DNA from 3 places in the Herminiimonas sp. NPDC097707 genome. Region 3 is predicted to be linked to each of the others. Evidence: predicted binding sites of a transcription regulator. Region 3 holds the regulator's gene; each other region holds the start of a gene.
The links. The regulator sigma-54, encoded in region 3, starts transcription at its own class of promoters, with help from an activator protein. The targets are predictions, from matches to a motif close to TGGCANGNAANCTGCTTT.
Positions count from the first base shown of each region.

Region 1: a site for sigma-54 is predicted at 3,632-3,649, ahead of nirB (nitrite reductase large subunit NirB). Genes of this name have one in related genera too.
Region 2: a site for sigma-54 is predicted at 2,990-3,007, ahead of glnA (type I glutamate--ammonia ligase). Genes of this name have one in related genera too.

Region 1 is NZ_JBIWCI010000002.1:62,441-68,983, reverse strand. Features, by position in the region: gene ACIQW9_RS13765 (CmpA/NrtA family ABC transporter substrate-binding protein) at 256-1,506, shown strand; gene ntrB (nitrate ABC transporter permease) at 1,516-2,430, shown strand; gene ACIQW9_RS13755 (ABC transporter ATP-binding protein) at 2,499-3,314, shown strand; gene nirB (nitrite reductase large subunit NirB) at 3,687-6,125, shown strand; gene nirD (nitrite reductase small subunit NirD) at 6,209-6,543, shown strand, end outside.
Region 2 is NZ_JBIWCI010000001.1:357,864-364,406, reverse strand. Features, by position in the region: gene glnL (nitrogen regulation protein NR(II)) at 1-720, opposite strand, end outside; gene ACIQW9_RS01705 (DUF4124 domain-containing protein) at 796-1,269, opposite strand; gene glnA (type I glutamate--ammonia ligase) at 1,476-2,891, opposite strand; gene ACIQW9_RS01695 (putative Na+/H+ antiporter) at 3,202-4,455, opposite strand; gene ACIQW9_RS01690 (rhodanese-like domain-containing protein) at 4,563-5,027, shown strand; gene ACIQW9_RS01685 (TAXI family TRAP transporter solute-binding subunit) at 5,024-6,358, opposite strand; gene ACIQW9_RS01680 (peptide chain release factor 3) at 6,443-6,543, opposite strand, start outside.
Region 3 is NZ_JBIWCI010000001.1:2,213,674-2,220,216, forward strand. Features, by position in the region: gene ACIQW9_RS10710 (SIS domain-containing protein) at 87-1,115, shown strand; gene ACIQW9_RS10715 (KdsC family phosphatase) at 1,115-1,654, shown strand; gene lptC (LPS export ABC transporter periplasmic protein LptC) at 1,651-2,250, shown strand; gene lptA (lipopolysaccharide transport periplasmic protein LptA) at 2,296-2,853, shown strand; gene lptB (LPS export ABC transporter ATP-binding protein) at 2,855-3,595, shown strand; gene ACIQW9_RS10735 (RNA polymerase factor sigma-54) at 3,619-5,088, shown strand; gene hpf (ribosome hibernation-promoting factor, HPF/YfiA family) at 5,179-5,532, shown strand; gene ACIQW9_RS10745 (hypothetical protein) at 5,678-6,283, shown strand; gene ACIQW9_RS10750 (pilus assembly protein) at 6,328-6,543, opposite strand, start outside.

The DNA of each region.
Region 1 (6,543 bases), on a different contig from region 3:
CACTAAATAAATGCGTCGCACGAAAAAAGAGCAATGGCTGCCTGTTAAGTGCATCTTCTCTTCCCTAAACCATCGAATAAGCGCTGGCACACCAATTGCTAAAGTGAAGCGAGTACCAACGAAGGTGCCATGAATTAAAAACTGTTCGGGCCAATGATGGCCGGGATGGTTCAGGACAAAGACGTCCGTGTCGCAAGAGCCTTGCTCTTGCCGACCGGGCGTCTTTTTTTATTGCGCAAATCCTTGAGGAAAATCATGACAACGAACGACGGAAAATTCAATATGACACGGCGCACAGTCTTGAAAGCAGGCACAGCAATCACGGCATCGGCCTTTGGTGGATTGGCAACGCAAGGTGCATGGGCCGCAGGTTCCGACAAGCCGGAAAAAGAAGAAGTCAAAGTCGGCTTCATTCCTTTGACGGATTGCGCATCGGTTGTCATGGCCTCGGTCATGGGCTTCGATAAAAAATACGGCATCAGGATTATTCCAAGCAAGGAATCGTCATGGGCCGGTGTGCGTGACAAATTGGTCAATGGCGAGCTGGATGCAGCACACGTCTTGTATGGTTTGGTGTACGGCGTGCATGAAGGCATAGGCGGGGCGAAGAAATATATGGCCGTCTTGATGAACCTGAACAACAACGGGCAAGCGATTACGCTGTCCAAAAAACTGGCAGACGGTGGCGCAGTGGACGGGCCTGGTCTTGCTAAATTGATGAAAATGGAAAAACGCGAATACACATTCGCGCAAACCTTTCCTACCGGTACGCATGCAATGTGGCTGTATTACTGGCTCGCGAGCTACGGTATCAATCCGATGAAAGACGCCAAAGTCATCACCGTGCCGCCGCCGCAAATGGTTGCCAATATGCGTGTCGGCAATATGGATGGTTTTTGCGTTGGCGAGCCGTGGAATCATCGCGCGATTGTCGATGGCATCGGCATCACTGCTGCGACCACGCAAGACATCTGGAAAGATCATCCGGAAAAAGTATTGGGCACCACGTCCGACTGGGTTGCAAAAAATCCGAACACCGCGCGCGCTTTGACTGCGGCTGTGCTGGAAGCCGGTCGCTGGATAGATGCATCGTTGTCGAACAAGAACAAGATGGCTGAAACGATTGCCGCCAAGTCCTATGTCAACACTTCAGTGGACGTTATCAACCAAAGGATTCTTGGCCGTTACCAAAACGGTCTGGGTAAAACCTGGGATGACCCTCACTACATGAAGTTTTACAACGAAGGCACGACCAACTTCCCCTACCTGTCGGATGGTATGTGGTTTATGACGCAGCACAAGCGCTGGGGTCTGGCCAAGGGCGAGCCGGATTATATGGGCACGGCAAAATCGATCAATCGCATCGATCTGTACAAGGAAGCCGCCACCATGGCGAATGTCCCGGTGCCGAAAAATGTGATGCGCAGTTCGAAGCTGATCGATGGCGTGGTGTGGGATGGCAAGAATCCAAAAGCTTACGCGGAATCATTCAAGATCAAAGCATAAGGAGTCACCATGAGCGCAATCATGCACGTTGTAGAAAACGCGCCCGTCAGCACGACGGCAGATGCCAGAGGGTCGGAAAGTGTAGCGAAAAGTATCGGCGCGACAGCCGTCGCTGACAAGCCGGCGACAAAGGCCGGTTTGTTTTCATTGCGGCCGTTTTTCATGATAGTGATACCGCTGATTTTTGGCGTGCTGTTTCTCGTACTGGTATGGGAAATCATCTCCGCAAAAAACAGCGGCATCCCGTCGCCGGCGGCAACCTTGCAGTCGGCAATCGTACTTTTTTCCGATCCGTTCTACAGCAATGGCCCGAATGACCAGGGCATAGGCTGGAATATTCTGGCATCGCTGAAACGTGTTGCTGTCGGCTTCGGCCTGGCAGCACTGGTTGGCATTCCATTGGGCTTCATGATCGGACGCTTCAAATTCCTGTCCGGCATGTTCAATCCGATTATCAGTTTGCTGAAGCCAGTGTCGCCGCTGGCATGGTTGCCGATAGGTTTGCTGGTGTTCAAGGCTGCTGATCCGGCGGCGATCTGGTCGATTTTCATTTGCTCAATCTGGCCCATGATCATCAATACCGCCGTCGGTGTGCAACGTGTGCCGCAGGATTACATGAACGTTGCCAAGATATTGAATCTGTCGGAATGGAAAATCGTTACCAAGATTCTGTTCCCATCGGTATTGCCATACATGTTGACGGGCGTACGCCTGGCGATCGGTACAGCATGGCTGGTGATCGTCGCGGCAGAGATGCTGACCGGCGGCGTCGGTATCGGCTTCTGGGTCTGGGATGAATGGAATAACCTGAATGTGGCGCACATCATCATTGCAATCGTGGTCATCGGTATCGTGGGTTTGGTACTGGAACAGATTCTGGTCGGCATTGCCAGGGTCTTTACCTATGAAGATGTAAAAAATTGATTGTGAAACGCTGACCTGTGTCAGATCGTCAAGAACTGCAATGCATAACGAAGCACAAGGAAATCATCATGGATAACATCAACAGCAAGTTCATCGATATTCAACATGCAGAAATGTCCTTCCATACCCGGAAAGGTGTTTTCAATGCGCTGACCGACATCAACCTGACGGTTGCAAAAGGCGAATTCATCACGCTGATCGGACATTCAGGTTGCGGCAAATCGACGTTGCTGAATCTGATTGCCGGTTTGACGGAAGCAACGGGTGGCATGCTCTTGTGCGGAAATCGGGAAATCTCCGGCCCGTCGCCGGAACGCGCAGTCGTGTTTCAAAACCATTCCTTGCTGCCATGGCTGACCTGCTACGAAAACGTGCATCTCGCAGTGGAACGTGTGTTCGGCAAGCTGGAAGACAAAGCCAGCTTGCGCGCACGTACCAGGGCGGCGCTGGCACTGGTGGGCTTGACGCATGCGGAACAAAAACGGCCGAATGAAATTTCCGGTGGCATGAAACAACGTGTCGGTATCGCGCGCGCCTTGTCGATGGAGCCGAAAGTTTTACTGATGGATGAACCGTTCGGTGCGCTCGATGCGTTGACCCGCGCGCACTTGCAGGATGAGCTGCTGAAAATCGTGGCGGCGACCGGTTCAACGGTAGTGATGGTGACGCATGATGTCGATGAAGCGGTACTGCTGTCGGACAAGATCGTGATGCTGACGAATGGCCCATCGGCCACCATAGGCGATGTGCTGGAAGTGAAACTGGCGCGGCCGCGTGAGCGTGTTGCGCTGGCGCAGGATACTCAGTATTCCGGATATCGCACTGCAGTGCTGGAATTTTTATACCATCGCCAGTCGCATCCTGCGGCGAAGGAAGCTGCATGAGGATGCAGTTATATCGTATCCGCTTGTCTGCACAATCGCTGATGAAAAAAGAGAAGGCATTTCGCTTTCTCTTTTTTATTTTTGGCATGACGATTTTTACATGAGCGTTCCTTGAATGCGGCGGCATGGCAAGCCAAATGTTCGGCTGATGTCATTTCAGTGCAAGTGCCGCCCGCAAATGGGCGTGATGGATGTCCGCTTCACTTCTTGATCGACGCTGCACCAAATAAACAGCGTATTGCACTTGTTAAGTGCGGAGTCATTTTCTTCTGGTGCAGAAACAGCTTGTTTCAAGAAGTACGCACAAAAAGAAAAACTGGCATCTGTTTTGCTTATTTGGATATGCGAACAACAAATCTGTGGGATGCAGCGATGAAAAAAATGAAACTGGTTATGGTCGGTAACGGTATGGCAGGCGTGCGCACCTTGGAAGAGTTACGCAAGATTGCACCTGACCTATATGACATCACGGTATTTGGCGCCGAGCCCTATGCCAATTACAACCGTATCCTGTTATCGCCGGTATTGGCCGGCGAGCAAACGATACAGGACATTATGCTGAACGATGTCGACTGGTATGCGGAAAATGACATTACGCTGCATCTGGGCAAAAAAATCGTCAGGATAGATCGCGCCAAGCGTTTGGTGATTGCGGATGACGGTACCACCGCCGAATACGATCGCCTGTTGCTGGCAACCGGTTCCAATCCCTTCATGTTGCCGATTCCGGGCAAGGATCTGGCGGGCGTGATTTCCTATCGCGATATTTACGATACCAACGCGATGATAGAAGCTGCCAGAGTACATACGCACGCAATCGTGATCGGCGGAGGCCTGCTCGGTCTGGAAGCGGCCAACGGTTTGAAACTGCGCGGCATGAATGTGACAGTCGTGCATCTGCCGGAAACGCTGATGGAACGTCAGCTCGATAACGTTGCCGGAAAGATGCTGCAAAAGTCGCTGGAAGATCGCGGCCTCAACTTCCTGCTGGGTAAAAATTCGCAGGAAGTCATAGGCGACGAGAACGGTCGCGTCCAGGCTTTGCGCTTTACCGACGGTACGGAAATCCCGGCACAACTGGTCGTGATGGCAGTCGGTATACGCCCGAACACACAACTCGCTGAAGAAACCGGCCTCTATTGCAATCGCGGCATCGTCGTCAGCGACACGATGCAAACCTATGATCCACGCATTTATTCAGTAGGCGAATGTGTCAATCATCGCGGCACTGCATACGGTCTGGTTGCGCCCTTGTTTGAAATGGCAAAAGTCTGCGCCAATCATCTGGCCAACTACGGTATCGGTCGCTATCAAGGTTCGGTTACCTCGACCAAATTGAAAGTGACCGGCATCGATCTGTTTTCCGCCGGCGAATTCATGGGCGGTGAAGGCACAGAAGAAATCATGCTGTCTGATCCTATCGGCGGCGTGTACAAGAAACTCGTTTTGAAGGAAGACAAGCTCGTTGGCGCCTGTTTGTACGGCGACACCGTAGACGGGAGCTGGTATTTCAATTTGCTGCGCGAAGGCAAGGACATCAGCGAGATACGTGATTCATTGATGTTCGGCGAAGCCAATACCACGCGCCCGGGCGATACCGGCCACGAAGGTTTCAGCAAGGCCGCTGCCATGCCGGACGGTGCAGAAGTATGCGGTTGCAATGGCGTGTGCAAAGGAATGATCGTCAAGGCAATCAAGGAGAAAGGCCTGTTTACGATCGAAGATGTACGCAAGCATACGAAAGCGTCGGCATCCTGTGGTTCATGCACGGGGCTGGTTGAACAAATCATCATGGCCACTGCCGGTGGCGATTATTCGGCATCGAGCAAGGCCAAGTCCATGTGCGGCTGCACCGATCACACCCATCAGGAAGTACGCGATGCGATCAAGGCAGAAAAATTGCTGACTGTTGCTGCCACAATGGCACGAATGAACTGGCGCACGCCGAATGGCTGCACGAGTTGCCGTCCGGCGATCAACTATTACCTGATCTCGACCTGGCCGCATGAAGCCAGGGACGATCCGCAATCGCGTTACATCAATGAACGCGCGCACGCCAATATTCAAAAAGACGGCACCTTCTCGGTGATTCCGCGTATGTGGGGCGGCGAGACCAACTCTTCCGAATTGCGTCGCATCGCCGATGTGGTCGACAAGTTCAAGATCCCGACCGTCAAAGTCACAGGGGGGCAGCGTATCGATTTGCTGGGCGTGAAGAAGGAAGATTTACGCGCAGTCTGGCACGACCTCGGCATGCCATCCGGCCTCGCGTATGCAAAAGGTTTGCGTACGGTGAAGACCTGCGTCGGCTCCGAGTGGTGTCGTTTCGGTACGCAGGATTCGACCAGGATGGGACAGCAGCTGGAACATCAACTCGCGCGCATGTATGCGCCGCACAAGGTCAAGCTGGCCGTATCCGGTTGCCCGCGCAATTGTGCGGAATCCGGGATTAAGGACGTCGGCATCATCGGTGTCGATTCCGGCTGGGAAATCTATGTGGGCGGCAACGGCGGCATCAAGACGGAAGTTGCGGAATTTTTCGTCAAATTGAAAACGCATGAAGAGGTGCTGGAATACGCCGGTGCCTTCCTGCAGTTGTATCGCGAAGAAGGCTGGTATCTGGAACGAACCGTGCATTACCTTGCGCGTGTCGGTCTGGAGCATGCGAAACAGAAAGTGATCGAAGATGCGGAAAACCGCAAGGCCTTGTACGAGCGCTTGCTGTTCTCGCTGGAGGGTGAAGCCGATCCATGGCATGAACCGGAAAAAGCGATGGTCGATACGCGTCAGTTCGAGCCCTTGTCGGTTTAAGACCGAATTGATGCGGATCTGATCCGCATCAATTCAGAAAAACATTACCTCAATAACAGCAATCATTTTTATCAAGGCCATGTATGTCAAAACTATGGAAAGTCATTTGCAAGGTAACGGACATTCCAGTGCTCGGTTCCCGCGTCGTCAATCGCGCAGACCAGCCGAGCGTCGCCATTTTTCGGAATAGCGAAGACAAGGTTTTTGCCTTGCTGGATCGCTGCCCGCACAAGGGAGGGCCTTTGTCGCAAGGCATCGTGTTCGGCGAACGCGTTGCCTGCCCCTTGCATAACTGGAGCATAGGGCTGGACTCCGGCTGCGCTGCTGCGCCGGATGAAGGTTGTACACAAAAATTCAGCGTCAAGGTGGAAGACGGTGAGGTTTATCTGGATGTAGCGGAACTGAGTGCCACGGTGAG
Region 2 (6,543 bases), 1.9 Mb from region 3:
CTTGTCACCGCGAAACTCGGGAACCGACAAATCGTAATCACGCCTTATCTTCAATCCGCTCGGGAATTCGGCCACGATCAGGCTGCGCACGCGTTCGCATACTTCGTGAATATTCACATCACCTACGATATGCGGACTGCGATGCGGCGCCAGCAGGCGATCCACCAGCGTTTGCAGGCGATCCGCTTCCTTGATGATGACTTGCGTATATTCGCGCAATTCTTTCACATGGCGCTCGGGCAACTCAAGTTCGAGCAATTGTGCAGCGCCACGTATACCGCCCAGAGGATTCTTGATCTCATGCGCCAGATTGCGGATCAACTCCTTGTTGGCCTGGCTTTGATCAATCAGGCGCTCTTCGCGATCCAGTTTCAATTGCTGGACGTTCTCGCGCAATTCAATCAGCACCGGCAAGTCCGGATTGTCCAGCGCAGTCACGACCATGTGCACCTGCAGCGGCTCGCGTCCCATACGCTCCAGCGTCAAGTCCTGGCGCTGGTCGGCGAACTGATGTTCTACTGCCTGCTGAAATACCACGTCCAGTTCATGCGCATTGAGAAAGAGTTCATTGAGCCGGTGCGTCGCCAGAACCTTGCTTGAATTTTCCAGCAGATTTTCTGCGGCCGGATTGGCATAGGCGATATGACCGTCGACGCGCAGCACCAGCACGGCCGAGGCCAGCAGATCAAGGCCGCCGAAAGAGATTGAAGGTTTTTTCACAGGAATCCAAAAAAGAAAAGCCGCATAATGCGGCCTGACTCAAGCAAACATCGTACCGATGTTATTTCGGCGCAACTATTTCAGATTACCGAGCTCGCGCTTCAATGCCTCGACGTTTTTTTCCGTGCGTGCAAGATCATCTTTCAGCGCAGCCGTGCGTTCCTGATACTTTGCATAATTGCGTTCGTCGCCGCGACGCTCCGGTTCACCGTTATTGTATTCACGGTGGATCTCGGCCAGTTTTTGTTCTTCGGTTCTCATTTCATCCTGCAGAATCTGCTTGCGATCGCTATCGCGCGCTTTCTGGACAGTGTTGTCTACACGCGGAAAATCCGCCGGCTTGGCGGATGCGGTTTGGGCTACCGGCTTTTTAGGCGTGGCGGGAACCGTTGATACGCCAGGCAAATCGACTTTCTTGCAGCGTGTGACAGAGCCGGTATTCTTGTATTCACGATTGCCGTTGCTATCAACGCACAGGTATACCTCACCCTGTGCATAAACCGGGAGCACGATGACAGAGAGCAGAAAAATAGCAAGTTGACGTTTCATAAACTTTCTTTTTGAAACTGTAAAATCAGGGTCCTAGTTTAGGACAAGAAACAAAACCTGACAAACATAGATCGCCAGTTTAATGCGTGGCCGCAACAAATCACTTAAACCGGACAATAAAAAAGCGGAAAAAGCCTGCGCTCTTTCCGCCTTGTTTCGCTCCTCTGCATTTTCATTCCGCCTTGCGGCGGAATGAAAACTGCGGATTACAGCGAGTAGTACATATCGTATTCAACCGGATGTGCAGTCATGCGGAAACGCTGCACTTCCTGCATTTTCAGTTCAATGTACGCATCGATCATTGCATCACTGAACACACCGCCACGAGTCAGGAACTCACGGTCTTTGTTCAGATGTTCGAGTGCTTCTTCCAGCGAAGCGCACACGGTTGGGATCAGTGCATCTTCTTCCGGTGGCAGATGGTACAAATCTTTCGAGGCTGCTTCGCCTGGATGGATCTTGTTCTGTACGCCGTCCAGACCTGCCATCAGCAAAGCCGAGAAGCACAGGTATGGGTTAGCCAGCGGATCCGGGAAGCGCGCTTCAACGCGGCGACCTTTAGGATTCGATACATGCGGGATACGGATCGAAGCGGAACGGTTACGTGCCGAGTATGCCAATTTAACTGGCGCTTCAAAACCTGGAACCAGACGTTTGTACGAGTTGGTGCCTGGGTTGGTGATTGCGTTCAGTGCCTTGGCATGCTTGATGATGCCGCCGATGTAGTACAGAGCGAAATCGGACAAGCCGGCATAGCCGTCGCCTGCGAACAGGTTTTTGCCGTCTTTCCAGACCGATTGATGCACGTGCATGCCCGAACCGTTGTCGCCAACGATAGGCTTCGGCATGAAAGTCGCGGTTTTACCGTAGGTGTGCGCCACGTTCCAGATCACGTATTTCATGTTCTGGGTCCAGTCAGCGCGCTCAACCAGCGTCGAGAATTTGCTGCCGATTTCGTTTTGGCCTGCGCCAGCCACTTCGTGGTGATGTACTTCAACCGGAATGCCGAGCGATTCCATGATCAGGCACATTTCCGAACGCATGTCCTGAAAGCTGTCGACTGGCGGCACCGGGAAATAGCCGCCTTTAACTGTTGGACGATGACCGGTGTTGCCGCCTTCGAATTTCTCGCCGGTGCTCCACGATGCTTCTTCCGATTCGATCTTGACGAAGCAGCCATCCATGCCGATTTTCCAGCGGATGCTGTCGAAAATGAAGAATTCCGGTTCTGGTCCGAAGTAAGCGGTGTCGCCCATGCCGGACGATTTCAAATACGCTTCTGCGCGCTTGGCGATCGAACGCGGATCACGGTCGTAACCTTTGCCATCCGATGGTTCGATCACGTCACATTGCATGAACAATGTGGTTTCTTCGTAGAATGGATCGATGTTGGCGGTATTTGGATCCGGCATCAACAACATATCCGACGATTCGATACCTTTCCAGCCGGCGATGGAAGAACCATCGAACGCATGACCGGACTCGAATTTATCCATATCGAAATGCGAAACTGGCACAGTGACGTGCTGTTCTTTACCACGTGTGTCAGCAAAGCGAAAATCAACGAATTTAACTTCGTTGTCTTTCACCATCTTCAAGACCTCTGCCGCCGTCATTGCCATGCGAATCTCCTAAAATTGAGCAAAATAATACAAATATGCAAATGGGTTATGAGCCGTGCGTGTACCTGACAGCATGCGACTTGAACTCGTGCGAAATGATAGCAGATTCCATGCCACCTTCTTAAGGAATAAGCTGCATGCGCACCTCGCTGGAGCACCCTGCATTTTATTGGGAAAACAGCTTACCGACTGCTTTGCTCCTGATTGAAGTAAACCAAAAAACATCCCCAAAAAAGTGCAATATTTCCAAATTGCCTTAAATTGGTGCGTTTGTAACTTTTCAATTAAAAATTGCATTATTTTGGTGCCATCAGAACAGGAGCAAGCACAGCGCGGCAATCGCGGTGGGCAACAAGGCGCCAGCCAGCAAACCCAGCACGCCTATCGACTCATCATTGAATCCCTGACGCAGCAAGGCGACGCCAGCCGGATTCGGCGCATTCGCAATCACGGTCAGACCACCGCCGGCAACCGCACCTGCCACCAGCATGTATTTTGCCGTGTCCGACATACCTTCAATCAGGGACCCCAGATAGGTCAGCGCCGCATTATCGGTAATCGCCGTCAATCCCATCGCACCGAAAAACAGCGCGGTCGGTTCCAGGCTGGCAACGATGGGCTGCAACCACCATTGCTGCATGCCGCCTAACACCACCAGACCAGCCAGAAAAAAACCTACCAGCAAACCTTCCTTCAGAATCAGCGGGTTCTGGAATTGTTCATACGCCTTGGTGAAACCCAGGAAAAACAAGAATAGCCCGATGAAAATCACCGGATGATGCGCGAACAGGACCACTCCGCTCAAAAAAACCAGATGAACCGTACTGACTATCAGCGGCACGTCAGGTTTTTCATCCCCCGCCTCTGCAGGCGTATAGCCTTTGATATAAGCACGCAACAGGAAGGTAATACCGGTCGCATTGACGAGAACGGCAATGGCCGCTTTCCAGCCAAAGTTGGCTGCCATGAATGCGCTATCCCAACTCCATGTCGCTGCCACCATCAACACCGGCGGTGCAGCAAACGAAGTAAGAGTGCCACCGATCGACACATTGACGAACAATACGCCCAACGCACCATACTTCAGCGATTCGGGAATCCCTTGCCGAAAAATCAGCGGCCCCAGCATCAAGGCGGCTAGTGTCATTGCCGCCGGCTCGGTAATCAGCGAACCGATCAGAGGTACCAGAGCCAGGCAGAGCCACACCTGCGCGATCGCTGTATTCAAGGGTACGGCGTGTGCAATGGCAGAAATCAGGGTTTTGACAATTTCCAGTACCGGACGCGATGCGGCGATCACCATGATGACGAAGACAAACAGCGGTTCGGTATATTGCCTGGATTCCGCATAATCAAGCGCAGCCGTTCCACCAGACACCAAGGCCATCACCACGATCAGCACGAAGGCCCAGAAACCGAACACGACTTCAATTTCACCTAACAAATGCAGCAAGCCTGCATGTTTGGGATGACGATGGGCCAGACGTTCAAATGATTTGGCGGCGAAAGTATGAATGAGTGCAATCGCAAAAATGATCGCCGCGACAAGTTGTATATTCGTCATAAGCCGAGATCCCTGTATTGTCGTGTACATGAATTATAGTCATGTAAGTCGAGAGCAACGTACAGGTGCTCATCTATAATAAAACCTTGTCTCAGGAGCCGCATATCATGACCACCTCTGCCGATATTCTTGCCGCTGCACGCGAACGTGCCCACGCCCATGCGCTACCTTATGCTGGCGCGCTGACACCGCAGGAGGCGTATGCGTTGCTGCAAAACGATGCCAATGTGAAGCTGGTTGATGTGCGTACCAACGCAGAACGCGACTGGATAGGTCGTCCCGACATCGCGCCGGAACAACACCTGGCCGTGCAATGGAATCTGTATCCGGGCGGCGCGCAGAATGCCGATTTCCTGTCGCAGCTATCGCAAGTTACCGGCAAGGATAACGTGCTGCTTTTCCTGTGCCGTGGCGCTGTGCGTTCCAAACATACGGCAAAGGTAGCAACGGAAAACGGCTATGCGCATTCCTACGATATTCTGGAGGGATTCGAGGGTGAAAAAGACGCCGATGGCCATCGTAAGAACGTCAACGGCTGGTGTCATGCCGGCTTGCCATGGACCGGCGCCTAGGATTGCGATTCGCCCAACCACACGATGCGCTTGCGCACAAAATTGATATGACTGCGCAAGCGATATAACTCATCGGCAAACGAGAGCGGAATCGAAATCTGATTGACCCTGTCTTCAATTTCACGCAAGCGTCGCAACTGCTCAGGATAAACCTCCGCACGCTTTTCCGGCGGCACGTCTTCAATCGTCTGTTCTACAGAGCGCAATTGCCCGTACCAGCGATACACGCGCGAACGCACCTTCCATACATACAAGGGCGGTAAAATACGTGACAAGGGGATGATCAATGCGCCCAATGCGACGATCACGATCCACATGCGCTCAACAAAATTGGCCACCCAGAACGGAAAGTAACGCTGCAGTAGCGGTGCGCCATCGCGATAGAACTTCTCGGCTTGTGGCGCCACCGGAATTTCCGTGTAGCTCCCGTTCGGGAATTCACCTTTCTTGTTAAACCAGCCAGCGCCGCCGTGAATACTGACGGCTGCCTGCGCAATCAAATCCACCAGAGCAGGATGCAAATCCTCGCGTGCAACCAAAGTGGCTGTCGGTGCAATCAAGTGATAATTCTTGACAGGCATATCTCGCGAAAAATCGACGATGCCACGCGGTAGCACCACGTGCGACAGATAAGGAAAACGGCGCGAATACGCTTCCGCCTGCGAAAAATCAAACAATTTGATCCCTGGTGTCCGCAACAACATCTGGATCAGCAAACCATCCGGGGCGGAACTGAACACCAAGGCATCAATACGTCCCGCCAGCAATTCAACGGTCGCCGGCGTATCGGCCAGCTTGCTTGTCTTTACGCTGGCGATGTCTATATCATTCGCCTCAAGAATCGCGTTAAACAACTTCGGTACTCCACTACCGTCGGTACCGACATTGACCTTCATTTTCTTTAATTGCGTCAGATTTTTCAGCTGCGTATTCTCGCGATAAAACAGCCAGACCGGTTCATAAAACAAACTGCCTATCGAGATCAAACCGGAACGCTCGGCATCTGCATGCTGGGTCGAACCGCTTTGCACGAAGGCGATATCGATATCCGAATCTTCATCGTTCAACAGACGTAAATTTTCCTCCGAACCTTGCGATGACTTGAGTATTGTCGTAATCCCGAACTTGCTGAGTTCTTTCGCATATTTTTTGCCGAATTCTGCATAAGCGCTACTATCCTGCCCGGTCGAAAAAACGACTTGCGACGGAGGAAACGGATTGATCAGCTTGTAAGCAAAATAGCATGCAGCAGCAATCAGAATCGCCAGCGGTCCGATAGTGACGAATAGGTCGCGCAGGGAAAAGCTGGTGAATTTCAGAATTTTTTTCATGACATGCAACACTCAATCAACAAAGGCAAACAAAAAACGCCGGTATCTCAAGGACAACCGGCGTTGCAATCGTATCAAGCACCATTAAGCGAGCTTGGCGGCATGTTCACGTGTTTCGTGGAAAGTCACACCTGGCCAGCGCTCTTGCGTCAAACGCAAGTTGACACCCGAGCTTGCGAGGTAAG
Region 3 (6,543 bases):
TTCAGAAGGGCGAGCAGAAGAATCAAAACATATTTTTGTTCTGTCTGGCAGGTTTTTTGCTTTGCGAATTCGTTTATACTTTCAACATGAGTGTACCCCATGCCAAAAAACCACCGGCAACTTTTGATGCCAAGAGCGCAACGCGCGCGCTGCAATTTGCGCGCGATACCTTGCAAATCGAGGCAGATGCCATCCTTGCACTAAAGCAGCGCATCAGCAATGAAAGCGGCGAACAATTCATTCAGGCTGTCGCGCTGCTATTGAACTGCACAGGCCGCGTAGTGGTATCCGGCATCGGCAAGTCCGGCCATATCGCCCGCAAAATCGCCTCCACGCTGGCCTCAACCGGCACGCCGGCCTTATTCGTTCATGCCGCGGAAGCCTCGCACGGCGATCTGGGCATGATCACGGCCGACGATGCGCTGATTGCGATTTCGTATTCCGGCGAAGCCGGCGAACTGCTTGCCATCGTTCCCATCATCAAACGCATGGGCGCAACCTTGATCACGATCACCGGCAATGACGATTCCACGCTGGCGCAACTGGCCGACGTGCACTTGAACGTCAGGGTCGACAAGGAAGCCTGCCCCCTGAATCTGGCGCCGACCGCCAGCACCACGGCGACGCTGGCCATCGGCGATGCATTGGCGGTCGCCCTGCTCGACGCACGCGGCTTCGGCGAAGAAGATTTTGCACGCTCCCATCCGGGCGGCGCACTGGGCCGTCGTTTGCTGACACACGTACGCGATGTGATGCGCACCGGCGACGCGATTCCAACCGTGGGCAAAGATGCCAGTCTGTACACAGCACTACTGGAAATCAGCAGAAAAGGCATGGCAATGACGTCGGTAGTCGATGCCGACGGACGCGCCATCGGCGTCTTCACCGACGGCGATTTGCGCCGCCTGATCGAGAACCAGCGCGATTTTTCCACCTTGTCGATTGCTGAAGTCATGCATGCGAATCCGCGCAGCGTCCAGCCGGACCAACTGGCGGTAGATGCTGTCGAGATGATGGAAGAATTCCGCATCAACCAGCTGCTGGTAACGAATGCCGATGGCAAACTGGTAGGCGCGCTGCATATTCACGATTTGACACGCGCGAAAGTAATCTGATGACATCCCCGACAGATAACGCAGCGATCGCTCGCGCCTCGAATGTGCGCCTGATGATTTTCGACGTTGACGGTATTCTGACGGATGGCAGCCTGCATTTCGGCGCCGATGGCGAAGTCATCAAAACCTTCAACGTACTCGATGGCCACGGCATCAAGCTGCTGCAGCAATCCGGCGTCGCCACCGCCATCATCAGCGCACGCCAGTCGCCCATCGTGCTGCGCCGCGCCACCGATCTCGGCATTCATCATGTCTTCCAGGGCATACACGACAAGCGCTCTGCATTTGAACAATTGCTGACGCAAACCGGCATAGCGGCTGCTGCCTGCGGTTTTATCGGCGACGATGTCATCGACTTGCCGATTCTGTCGCGCGTCGGCTTCGCCGCCAGCGTGCCGAACGCGCATCCTGAAGTACGTACACGCGTGCATTACGTGACGCAAGCCGGTGGCGGCCGTGGCGCGGCACGCGAATTATGCGATTTCATTCTGCGCGCGCAAGGCAACTATGAGGCGGCACTGGCGCCGTATCTATTGTGAAGAGCGCCAACTCCGCCAACGGGGTACGCCTGATTGTATTGATTGCACTCAGTGCAGCCCTCGCGCTTGGCAGTTTCTGGCTGGTTGAAGTCATGCAGCGGAAAACCGAAGATGCGCTGCCCGCACGCGCACGCACGGAGCCGGACTTTTATGTGGAAAAATTCAATTTCGTCCGCATGGGGAAAACCGGCGAGGCCCGCTATAACCTGACCGGCACCGAGATGAAGCATTATCCTCAGGACGACTCCTATCAGATACAGAATCCGGTCATGCATAGCTACAGCGCGGACAAGCCGCCTATGGTGAGTCGCTCCCTGCGCGCCACCATTAGCAACAACAGCAGCGAAGTGCATATGTACGATAACGTGCATATCGACAGACCCGCATCAACTACTTCCCGGCATTTCCAGCTCAAGACCTCATATCTGCTGCTATTGCCGGATGACGACGTGATGAAAACGCCGAAACCGGTTGAAATAACAATTGGCGAATCGGTATTAACCGGGGCCGGCATGTTCGCCAACAATGCAAGTGGCGAATTCCGTTTATCCAGCAATGTAAAAGGCCAGTATCAGCCACCCAATATCACTCGTTGATGATGTGACCCGGCTTTTAATCGATCGATTTTTAAGAAAACTGTCATGAAACGATTACTACCTGCACTGCTGCTTCTTTCAGGCATCTGCGCCATGTCTGCCGCGCATGCCGAAAAAACCGATGCGACCAAACCGACCAACGTCGAAGCCGATCAAATGCAGTACGACGACGTCAAGCAAATCAACACCTTCATCGGCAATGTCGTACTGACGCGCGGCTCGATCCTGATGAAAGCCAACAAGATGGTCGTGACGCAGGATCCCGCCGGCTATCAATTTGTCGTCATGTACGCGGCCCCCGGCTCGCTTGCCAGCTTTCGCCAGAAGCGCGATGGCGGCCCGGACCAGTGGATAGACGGCCAGGCCGAACGCATCGAATACGATGACAAGAATGAAATCATGAAACTGTTTTCCAAAGCGCGCATGCGCCGCCTGGAAAACGGCAAGGCCACCGATGAAGTCAACGGCGAATATATCTCCTACGATACGCGCGCCGAATTCTTTACCGTCCACAACACTGCAAGCGGCGACAGCAAGCCCGGTGCCGGTCGCATCAAGGCCATCATCCAGCCGCGCGCCACAGATACGAAAAAGGCGCCATAAGATGTCGAGCAAGTTGATAGTCAGCGGCCTGCAAAAAAGCTATGGCGCACGTCAGGTGGTGCGCGATGTCGCATTGCAGGTTGAGAGCGGTGAAGTGATCGGTTTGCTGGGCCCGAACGGCGCCGGCAAAACCACCTCCTTCTATATGATCGTCGGGCTGGTGCCATCCGACGCCGGCCGCATCGAACTGGATGGCGTCGATATTTCGCGCCAGCCGATTCACAAACGCGCCCAGCTCGGCCTGTCCTATCTGCCGCAGGAAGCCTCGGTATTCCGCAAACTGAGCGTGGAAGACAATATTCGCGCCGTGCTGGAACTGCAACGCGTGAATGGCAAGGCCTTAGGCAAAGAGCAGCTTGAACAGCGTCTGGATACCTTGCTGGCCGATTTGCAAATTGAAAAGCTGCGTGAGAATCAGGCCTTGTCCCTATCCGGCGGTGAGCGCCGTCGTGTCGAAATCGCCCGCGCATTGGCAACCAATCCGCGCTTTGTTTTGCTGGACGAACCGTTTGCCGGTGTCGATCCGATTGCCGTGATTGAAATTCAGCGCATCGTGCGCTTTTTGAAAGAACGCGGCATCGGCGTCCTGATCACCGATCACAACGTACGTGAAACCCTGGGCATCTGCGACCGCGCCTACATCATCAATCAGGGCGCCGTGCTGGCCAGCGGCCGACCGGACGACATCATTGCCGACGAATCGGTACGCCGTGTCTACCTGGGCGAACACTTCCGCATGTAACTGCGGAAACAAGACAAAGCCCCATGAAGCAATCCCTGCAATTACGCGTTTCGCAACATCTGGCATTGACACCGCAATTGCAGCAATCGATACGCCTGCTGCAACTGTCCACACTAGAACTGCATCAGGAACTCGAACAGATCCTGGCCGACAATCCGCTGCTGGAACGTACCGACGACCCGCTAGACCACGCCATTCGCCTGCTGGCCGATGGCGCAATCGGTTCTGCCGGCACCACGCCGGAAGGTGCCAGCGTCGAAGCGAATGCGCAAACACCGGAAAGCGACACCAGCTTCGATGTTCCCGAGCCGGCGGAAGCATCCAACGGCGATGCCGAATGGAGTTTCGACGATGTCGCGCGCACCTCGAAAGTGCCGGAAGACGACGATGCCCGCCCGCAACTGGAAGCGCACGAAACCACGCTGCGCGAACACTTGCTGGAACAGATGCGCGTCACCGTACGCGAACAACGCGATCGGGCATTGCTAGAACTTATCATCGATGCACTGAACGACAACGGCTATCTGGAAGAAGAACTGGAAGAAATCCACGCACGTCTGCCGGAAGAACTCGAAATAGAACTGGAAGAGTTGCAGATTGCATTGAACCTGCTGCAAAGTTTCGATCCGCCCGGCGTCGGTGCACGCAATGCTTCCGAATGTCTGGCTCTGCAAATCAGGCGCATGCCAAAAGTAGCAATGGTCACGCGCCGCATGGCACTCGCCATCGTGCAACATCATCTCGGCCTTTTCGCTCAACGCGACTTCAACAAACTACGCAAGGCACTCGATTGCGACGATGAAGATCTGCGCGAAGCACAAGTCATCATCAAGCAATGCAATCCGCATCCAGGCTCCACCTTCGCCACCGACACCTCCGATTATGTGGTGCCCGACGTGATCGTCAAACGCACACGCAACGGCTGGCAAGTGATGCTCAATCACGACGTCATGCCGCGCCTGCGCGTCAACAGCTTGTACGCCAATATTTTGAAGCAAAGCAAGGGTGACGGCTCGCTAGGCTCGCAGCTGCAGGAAGCCAAGTGGCTGATCAAAAACATGCGTCAGCGCTTCGACACCATCCTGCGTGTATCGCAGGCAATTGTAGAGCGGCAACGCAACTTTTTTTCACACGGCGCCGTAGCAATGCGACCGCTTGTGTTGCGTGAAATAGCTGATACACTAGGTCTACACGAGAGCACTATTTCTCGTGTGACGACGCAGAAATACATGCTTACCCCGCATGGCATGTTCGAATTGAAATACTTTTTCGGCAGCCATGTTGCAACGGAAACCGGGGGTGAAGCATCGTCAACTGCGATACGCGCACTGATCAAGCAACTGATAGGAGCCGAAAACCAGAAAACGCCATTCTCTGATAGCAAGATCGCAGAAATGCTGGCGGAACAAGGTATGGTGGTGGCGCGACGTACCGTTGCAAAATACCGTGAAGCCTTGAAAATCCCCCCAGTCAATTTGCGCAAATCGTTGTAGAGCTCGTCCTTAGTAGTTTTTGTTATACCTTGCTGTGTTCATGGCCAGGTAAAGGCATGAACCTCCAGTGAATTATCATAGGAGCACTGTATGAATCTCACAATCAGTGGACATCACCTCGAATTAACCCCAGCCATCCGCGAATATGTACAAGGAAAACTGGAGCGCATCAAACGGCATTTCGATCACGTCATCGATATTGCAGTCATTCTGACTGTAGATAATCTTCCGGAAAAAGAAAAACGCCAAAGGGCGGAAATCAACTTGCGTGTGAGAGGCAAGGATATACATGTGGAAAGCATCGCGAATAATTTGTATGCCGCGATTGACACCCTGATCGACAAACTCGATCGACAAGTCATCAAATACAAAACCAAACAGCAGGATCATCAGCATGATGCAATCAAACGATTGCCGGATGAATCGGATGCTGTTGCGTCTTAAGGCGCGACAACCAGACTGAGAGTATCGGTCGCTAAAAATGAAGGGCGCAATTTGCGCCCTTTTTTATACTTAATATCTTCCGCCTCAAACATGTCTTGCAAAAATGAGCGTCAAACCCTCATGAATGTCGTTATAGAATAATTCAATGCAAGTCCATCAACGTCAATATCCCTTCCCGACTCCAAAAACTGCGACAGTGATTGCACTGCTTCTCGCTGTGAGCGCGCATATATTTTTTCTGCGTTTCTGGCTTGACTCTGTCAGCAGCAAGCCGGCAACACAGAATGTTTTGGTTACCTTGAAGACCAACCCTTCACAGAAAAATCCTGTCCGCAAAAATATCTTGAGTACTGCGAAAAGTGGCGATAGCGCACCCCAAGTGGAATCAGATGCGCAGCAAGACACGCAAAATATCGAAAGAGCCGGAAATAAAACCTACTATTTTAAATATGATGAAGTAAGCAGCAAACCCGTGGTCATTACAGACGTCCCAGCGGATTTTTCTCTGCCCATACTTTCAGACCTGTCTCAAACGCTGATCCTGACTCTACGCATCAGTGACAAAGGAGAAATAGACGAAGTCTTGATTGACAACAAAAGTATCGATGAAAATGCAAGACAATTGATCATCAATGCGTTCAAGGCTATGAAGTTCGAGCCCGCCAGAATTAATGATATATCGGTACCGAGCGAAATTCGTATCGAGGCGCAAGAAAATGAGCCGGATACCACCCACCAAGCCGCCGAATAAAAATCGGCGGCAATGATAGGCCGCCGATCTACTTAAAATTCACTTCACTCCGGTATCAGCTCTCGCCAAATCACGCGCTTCCCCTTGAATGACAAGGCACTAGGGGGGTTAGGTAACTCATGCGTCGGTTGCTCCGGAGTCGGATGGTCTGACGTTACAACCGAAACATGTCTTTTACCATCCGGTGTGTAGTAATAATTCACACCGACAATCGGAGCATTGAACAATTCCGAAACGAGCCCGTCAGCATTATTGCCGTT